2 linked regions of the Marinagarivorans cellulosilyticus genome follow. The protein of the gene in region 1 binds, or shares a complex with, the protein of each later gene. Links are inferred from orthologs where the notes say so. Each region holds a gene or a part of one and is shown in the gene's direction. Other genes may lie near its edges.

The links.
Region 2: the proteins of rpsG (region 1) and tig are in contact, whole or in part, in a crystal structure (PDB 3GTY), measured with the Thermotoga maritima proteins. The link is inferred for Marinagarivorans cellulosilyticus from one-to-one orthologs. Residues at the interface, in WP_004081843.1 of Thermotoga maritima: Lys34, Lys52, Lys55, Glu59, Arg62, Gln63, Glu66, Asn67, Lys69, Val71, Arg95, Ala109, Lys110, Lys111, Gly112, Arg113, Pro114, Glu117, Glu121, Ile124, Ala125, Tyr127, Asn128, Asn129, Thr130, Gly131, Lys135, Asp139, Arg142, Met143; in WP_004081061.1 of Thermotoga maritima: Glu122, Val124, Val129, Leu130, Tyr133, Glu188, Gly259, Ile262, Tyr263, Glu266, Ser270, Glu273, Gln274, Glu277, Arg308, Gln311, Ile312, Ser315, Tyr316, Glu325, Arg329, Arg336, Leu363, Phe366, Trp367, Arg373, Leu377, Arg381, Leu384, Glu387.

Annotation. Positions count from the first base shown.
Region 1 is NZ_AP023086.1:459,148-464,173, forward strand. What follows is about bases 1-2,901. They hold rpsG (30S ribosomal protein S7), read left to right. Parts: upstream 1-1,166; coding sequence 1,167-1,637; downstream 1,638-2,901. Other genes in these bases: rpoC (DNA-directed RNA polymerase subunit beta'), read left to right, coding at 1-554; rpsL (30S ribosomal protein S12), read left to right, coding at 693-1,064; fusA (elongation factor G), read left to right, coding at 1,752-2,901. Outside these bases: more of fusA, read left to right, coding at 2,902-3,854; tuf (elongation factor Tu), read left to right, coding at 3,943-5,026.
Region 2 is NZ_AP023086.1:2,975,115-2,977,952, forward strand. It holds tig (trigger factor), read left to right. Parts: upstream 1-678; coding sequence 679-1,998; downstream 1,999-2,838. Other genes in the region: fadA (acetyl-CoA C-acyltransferase FadA), read left to right, coding at 1-307; clpP (ATP-dependent Clp endopeptidase proteolytic subunit ClpP), read left to right, coding at 2,172-2,816. UniProt on the Bacillus subtilis protein: Involved in protein export. Acts as a chaperone by maintaining the newly synthesized protein in an open conformation. Functions as a peptidyl-prolyl cis-trans isomerase.

The DNA of each region.
Region 1 (5,026 bases):
ACATCTTAAGGTTGAAGGGCGTGGCGGCGTTGGCAGATTACATCACCAACGAAATCCAAGACGTTTACCGCTTACAGGGTGTAAAAATTAACGATAAGCACATCGAGGTTATTGTTCGCCAGATGTTGCGCAAAGTTGAAATCACAGAAATGGGTGATTCTGACTTCGTTAAGGGCGAACAGGCGGAATTTGTACGCGTGCTTGAGCAAAACGAAAAGCTGCGTGCTGAAGGCAAGCAGCCTGCGCGTTATGTGCGTGAGCTGTTGGGTATTACTAAGGCCTCTTTGGCAACAGAGTCGTTTATTTCGGCGGCATCGTTCCAGGAGACCACACGTGTACTTACTGAGGCTGCGGTAACCGGTAAGGTTGATACCTTGCGCGGTTTGAAAGAAAACGTTGTTGTGGGTCGACTTATTCCTGCGGGAACCGGTTTGGCTTATCACAAAGAGCGTCGTCGTAAGCGTGAGCAAGTTGAGGAAGTTGTTACAGAGACAGTTAGTGCAGCGGAAGTTGAAGCCGCACTTACAGAAGCGCTGCGCTCAAGTAATGATTAATTTTCAGGCAATCACTGCTTGACCTTGCTGGGTGGCGCATTTAGAATGCGCCACCCGCATTTTGCGGGCGGGTTATTAGCACCCGTTTTTGTTTAATAGCTGTTTAATTGCAGCGTAATTTATTTTGGAGTTTTTTCCATGGCAACGATCAACCAGTTGGTTCGTAAGCCGAGAAAACGTAAAGTACAGAAGAGTGACGTTCCTGCGTTGCAAAACTGTCCTCAGCGTCGCGGTGTTTGCACCCGCGTTTACACCACAACCCCTAAGAAGCCAAACTCTGCCTTGCGTAAAGTTTGTCGTGTTCGCTTAACTAGCGGCTACGAAGTGACTTCTTACATTGGTGGTGAAGGGCACAATTTGCAGGAGCACAGTGTTGTTTTGATTCGTGGCGGTCGTGTTAAAGATTTGCCAGGTGTTCGTTACCACACTGTTCGCGGTTCGCTTGACACCTCTGGTGTTGCAGATCGTAAACAAGCTCGTTCTAAGTACGGTGCCAAGCGTCCTAAATAAGGTTGCTTAACGTTTTTAAGTCTTAAGATCCAGTAAGGCTGAGCTAGTACCATCTAGGTGGTTTAGTCTCAGGCAAACCTGAATTAAAGTGAGTGTAGTTATATGCCAAGAAGACGCGTCGTCGCAAAACGTGAGATTCTTCCGGATCCAAAGTTTGGAGATCAAACTTTGGCTAAGTTTATGAACCACGTAATGGTCAGCGGTAAGAAATCTGTCGCTGAGCGCATTGTATATGGTGCTTTAGATGTCGTTGCTGAAAAAACCAGCAAGGACCCATTGGAAGTTTTCCAAGAAGCATTAGAAAATGTTGCCCCTATGGTTGAGGTTAAGTCTCGCCGTGTTGGTGGTGCAACTTACCAAGTGCCTGTTGAGGTTCGCCCATCACGTCGCACAGCTTTGGCTATGCGCTGGTTGGTTGATTACTCGCGTGGTCGTGGTGAAAAGTCTATGGCTTTCCGCTTAGCGGGTGAGCTAATTGATGCATCTCAAAGTAAAGGTGCAGCAGTTAAGAAACGTGAAGACGTACACCGTATGGCTGAAGCGAACAAAGCGTTCTCGCATTTTCGTTTCTAAGCTTTATGTTGTGTTTGCAACGAAAAGGCAGCTATTTTTGCTGCCTTTTCGTTGTTTATCTGGCTTATTTTTTAGTCAAACTAATTATTTATAAGAATTCTGAGGAACGGCATAGTGGCACGTAAAACTCCAATTTCGCGTTACCGCAATATTGGTATTTGTGCGCACGTTGATGCGGGTAAAACCACAACAACGGAGCGAGTGCTTTTTTATACTGGCGTTTCACATAAAATCGGCGAAGTGCACGATGGTGCCGCGACGATGGATTGGATGGCTCAAGAGCAAGAGCGGGGGATTACTATTACCTCAGCCGCGACTACCTGTTTTTGGAAGGGTATGGCGCAGCAGTTTGATGAGCATCGAATCAATATTATTGATACACCTGGCCACGTAGACTTCACAATTGAGGTAGAGCGTTCGCTCCGTGTGCTAGATGGTGCGGTTGTTGTATTGTGTGGCTCCTCTGGTGTGCAGCCCCAAACAGAAACCGTATGGCGTCAGGCCAATAAGTACGAAGTTCCGCGAATGGTTTTCGTGAATAAAATGGACCGTACAGGTGCTGATTTCCGTCGTGTTGTCGAGCAGCTGAAAACGCGTCTCGGCGCTAATGCAGTGCCGCTGCATATGACAATAGGCGCTGAAGAAGATTTTAAAGGCGTTGTCGATTTAGTTAAAAATAAAGCAATACTCTGGAGTGAGCAGGATCAGGGTGTTTCTTTTGAGTATGCTGATATTCCCGCAGATTTGGCCGAAGAGTGTGCTGAAATGCGCGAATTTGTGGTTGAATCAGCCGCTGAAGCTACCGATGAGTTAATGGAAAAGTACCTCGAGGGCGGGGAGTTAACCGAAGAAGAGATTAAGTTCGGTATCCGTAAGCTCACGCTAGAGAATAAGCTTGTCCCTGTGTTGGGTGGCTCGGCCTTTAAAAATAAAGGTGTGCAGGCTGTTCTGGATGCGGTAATTGAGTATTTGCCCGCTCCCGATCAGGTTAAGGCTATTGAGGGGATTCTTGATGATAAGGACTCTTCGGTTGCGACGCGTGAAGCAGACGATAGCGCACCTTTCGCAGCGCTGGCCTTTAAGATCGCGACGGATCCTTTTGTGGGTACGTTAACTTTTTTCCGAGTTTACTCTGGCACCCTAAAGCAGGGAGATTCAGTTTTTAATCCGGTGAAGGGTAAGAAAGAGCGTGTAGGTCGCATGGTGCAAATGCATGCGAATCAGCGCGAAGAAATTAAAGAAGTCTTGGCGGGTGATATTGCCGCTGGGATAGGCTTTAAGGATGTCACCACTGGGGATACATTGTGTTCGCAGGATGGTGTAATTACCTTGGAGCGCATGGAGTTTCCTGAGCCTGTAATTTCGGTGGCAGTAGAGCCGCGAACACAGGCTGATCAAGAAAAAATGGGGATAGCGTTAGGCAAGTTGGCGCAAGAGGATCCTTCCTTTCAGGTGAAAACTGACGAGGAGACGGGCCAAACTATTATTTCTGGAATGGGTGAGCTTCACTTAGATATTCTTGTTGACCGCATGAGTCGAGAGTTTGGGGTTCAAGCCAATATTGGTAAGCCTCAAGTTGCCTATCGCGAAGCGATTCGTAATTCGTGTGAGATCGAGGGTAAGTTTGTTCGTCAGTCTGGCGGTCGCGGCCAGTACGGGCATGTTTGGATTAAGTTTGAGCCAGGTGAGGATGAATCTTCAGAAGGGCTTGAGTTTGTGAATGAGGTCGTAGGTGGTGTTGTGCCTAAAGATTTTATTCCAGCAATCCAAAAGGGCATTGAAGAGCAAATGAAAAACGGTGTAGTAGCCGGGTATCCTTTGCTTGGATTAAAGGCGACAATTTACGACGGTTCGTATCATGATGTTGACTCTTCTGAAATGGCCTTTAAGATTGCTGCCTCGATGGCAACTAAAAAGCTGGTTGAGTTTGGTGGTGCGGTGCTGTTGGAGCCCGTGATGAAGGTTGAGGTCGTCACTCCCGAAGAAAATATGGGAGATGTAGTTGGCGATTTAAATCGACGTCGAGGGTTGATCTTGGGTATGGATGAAAGTGTTTCCGGTAAGGTTGTCACGGCTGAAGTACCTTTGGCAGAAATGTTTGGCTATGCAACGGCCGTCCGTTCTGCCACACAAGGTCGCGCGACTTATGCCATGGAGTTCTGCAAATATGCAGAGGTGCCAGGTAATGTTGCGCAGGACATCATCGCTAGAATCTGACTGTAAAAATTTAACTGTAAGATGGTACCGGCGAATAATTGGTTTTTATCTGACTTCACTAAAGTAATTTCTTAAGAGGACTTTAAAAGTGGCAAAAGAAAAATTTGAACGTAATAAACCCCACGTTAACGTCGGTACTATCGGCCACGTTGACCACGGTAAAACAACTTTGACTGCAGCATTGACTCGCGTATGTGCTGAAGTTTTTGGCGGTACTGCTGTTGCTTTCGACGGTATTGATAACGCTCCAGAAGAAAAAGCGCGTGGTATAACCATTGCGACTTCTCACGTTGAGTATGATTCACCAACTCGCCACTACGCGCACGTAGATTGCCCAGGTCACGCCGATTATGTTAAAAACATGATTACTGGTGCTGCTCAAATGGATGGCGCTATCTTGGTTTGTGGTACTACCGATGGCCCAATGCCACAAACGCGTGAGCACATCTTGTTGTCTCGCCAGGTTGGTGTTCCTTTCATCGTTGTGTTCTTGAACAAAGCTGACCTTCTTGCTGAAGATTGTGGCGGCGTTGATTCAGAAGAATATGCAGAAATGCTTGAGCTTGTTGAAATGGAAATTCGTGACTTGTTGTCAGCTTACGAATTCCCTGGCGACGACACTCCAATCATTGCAGGTTCTGCATTGATGGCATTGGAAGGTAAAGACGAGAACGAGCTTGGCACAACCGCTGTTAAGAAATTGGTTGAAGCTTTGGATTCTTACATTCCTGAGCCTGAGCGTGACATCGACAAGCCATTCATTATGCCTATCGAAGATGTATTCTCTATTTCTGGTCGTGGTACTGTTGTAACTGGTCGTGTAGAGCGTGGTATTGTTAAAGTTGGTGAGGAAATCGAAATTATCGGTATCCGCGAAACGACTAAAACAACCTGTACTGGTGTAGAGATGTTCCGCAAGCTTCTTGACGAAGGTCGCGCTGGTGAGAACGTTGGTGTTCTTTTGCGTGGTACTAAGCGTGAAGATGTTGAGCGCGGTCAAGTTTTGGCTAAGCCTGGTTCAATTAATCCACACACCAAGTTCGAAGCAGAAGTTTACGTATTGTCTAAAGATGAAGGTGGTCGTCACACTCCATTCTTTAAAGGCTATCGTCCACAGTTCTACTTCCGTACCACTGACATCACTGGTGCTTGTGAGCTTCCAGATGGCGTTG
Region 2 (2,838 bases), 2.5 Mb from region 1 along the record:
TACTCAAAAAGCGTTGGCTGACTTAGGGTTAAAAATTGAGGATATCGATATTGTTGAGCTTAATGAGGCTTTCGCTGCGCAAGCTTTGCCAGTATTGAAAGATTTATCTTTGCTTGATGCTATGGATAGCAAGGTGAATTTGTACGGCGGTGCAATTGCGTTAGGGCATCCATTCGGTTGTTCTGGTACTCGCATTACAGGTACGCTTTTAAGTGTTATGCAAGACAAGCAGGCAACATTGGGTGTGTCGACCATGTGTATTGGCCTGGGGCAGGGTATAACAACAGTAGTTGAGCGCCTTAATTAAATTGCTCGTTTGTTGTACGTTTTGCGCCTGCTTTGCAGGCGCAACAGATTTATTTTCAGGTTTTTGCGGTTTTTTGTAAAAAAAAGTTGAAACACTTAAAGTGCTATGGCACTATTTGCACCCCTCGCTAAGGCGGGTACGCAGAAGGCTCTTTTTTCTTATAAGAATCAAAGGGTTAGGCCTTTTTGGCTTGCATACTTCCTAGCTTAGACGAGTGATAAATCATAGGCGGTCGTGGCGGAATTGGTAGACGCGCTGGATTTAGGTTCCAGTGCCGCAAGGCGTGAGAGTTCAAGTCTCTCCGACCGCACCATGATTTATTAAGCTCGCATTTCACATAATTTCCCCAGTTTTTGGTAATGAGGCATATCATGCAAGTTTCTGTTGAGACAACGTCCGGTTTAGAGCGTCGTTTGACGGTTGGCATCCCTGCTGCGCAGGTCGATCAAGAAGTCAATAAGCGTCTACAGCAGGCTTCAAAGACCGTAAGAATTAATGGCTTTCGTCAGGGTAAGGTACCCATGAGCGTTGTGAAAAAACGCTTTGGCGCAGGCGTTCGTCAGGAAGTGCTTGGTGATGCGATTAATCGCTCTTACTACGAAGCTGTAACGCAAGAAAAGCTCCGCCCAGCTGGGCAGCCTAGCATTGAGCCTAAGCAAATGGATGCGGGCAAAGATGTTGAGTTTGTTGCGACTATTGAGGTTTACCCAGATGTTGAGCTTAATGGTGTTGAGGGTGTTGCGGTTGAAAAATTGAGCGCAGAAATCACTGATGCTGATGTCGAAGATATGATTGATACTTTGCGTAAGAGTCAGGCTAAGTGGATCGATGCTGAGCAAGCCGCTGCTGATGGCGATCAGGTTGTTATTGATTTTACGGGCACTAAAGATGGTGAGGCCTTTGAAGGTGGTAGTGCTGAGAATCAAAACTTGGTGTTAGGTTCTGGTCAGATGATTGAGGGTTTTGAGTCTGGTTTAGTTGGCGTTAAAGCTGGCGAAGAGCGTGTTTTAAGTTTGACTTTCCCTGAGGATTATCAGGCTGAAGAGTTGCGCGGTGCGGCAGTTGAATTTGCTGTAACTGTAAAGGCTGTTCAGGTGCAGGAATTGCCAGAAGTTGATGATGAGTTTTTCAAAATTTTCGGTGTTGCTGAAGGCGGTGAAGAGCAGTTCCGCAAAGAAGTGCGCGAAAATATGGAAAATGAGAAAGATAAAGCTGCTAAGAATAGCTTGAAAACCCAGGTGTTTGATGCGCTGGTTGCTGCAAATGAGCTGGAGGTGCCAAAGGCGCTTGTGGCTTCAGAAATTAACGCATTGCGCAATCAGATGGCGCAGCAGTACGGCCAGTTGAGTGAAAAACTCGATTTGAGCACCATCTTCCCTGACAGTATGTTTGAGGAGCAGGCTAAGAAGCGCACCCACTTGGGTTTGTTGGTTTCCGAGGTTGTTACAAAAGAATCTTTGAAGGCTGATAAGGATCGCGTTAAGGCGATGATTGAAGGTTTGGCTGCAACTTACGAAGATCCGCAGAGTGTTGTGAATTATTATTTTGGTAATGAGCAATTATTAGCGGGTGTTGAAGCTGCGGTTTTGGAAGAGCAGGTTGTTGAGAAGTTGGTTGAATCCGCCGCCGTTACGGAAAAAACCGTGCCTTATAAAGAGTTAATTGGTCAGCAAAAAGGCGCTGTTGCTTAATTCTTAATCTACTCGATATTTTCGAAAACCCCACTAAGGCTCGGTAGGCTTTGGTGGGGTTTTTTCTTTTCTGGCATATCTTTAAGTCTCGGGTTAAGCTTCTTAGGTAAGCATTAATTAAATCCGACTTGGCTAAAAGGGTCGAGTCGCAGAAACAAGGAAAATAACAAGCTATGTCTATAATTGATACTCAAGGGGTGGTGTCTTCAAATCCTAGCGCAGCCTTGGTGCCAATGGTCATTGAGCAAACTGCGCGCGGTGAGCGCTCGTACGATATTTACTCGCGTTTGTTAAAAGAGCGAGTGATTTTTTTGGTTGGGCAGGTTGAGGATCATATGGCCAACCTGGTCGTCGCTCAGCTTCTATTTCTTGAGGCTGAAAACCCAGATAAAGATATTCACCTATACATTAACTCTCCTGGCGGCTCTGTAACCGCTGGCTTGTCGATATACGACACAATGCAGTTTATTAAGCCGAATGTGAGCACCATGTGTATAGGGCAGGCCTGCAGCATGGGGGCGTTTTTGCTTGCGGCCGGGGAAAAGGGCAAGCGTTTCTGTTTGCCTAATTCGAGGGTAATGATTCACCAGCCTTCTGGTGGTGCGCAAGGGCAAGCCAGTGATATACACATTCATGCGCAAGAGATCTTGAAGATTCGTGAGCGTTTGAATTCGCTTATGGCCTCTCATGCTGGGAAATCCGTGGAAGAGATTGCGCGAGACACTGAGCGCGATAATTTCATGAGTGCCGAAGAATCTAAGGCTTATGGTTTGATTGATGAGGTTCTTTTGGATCGTCAACCAGTGGCGGCAAAATAGTTTGGTGCCAGATGTTTAAGGT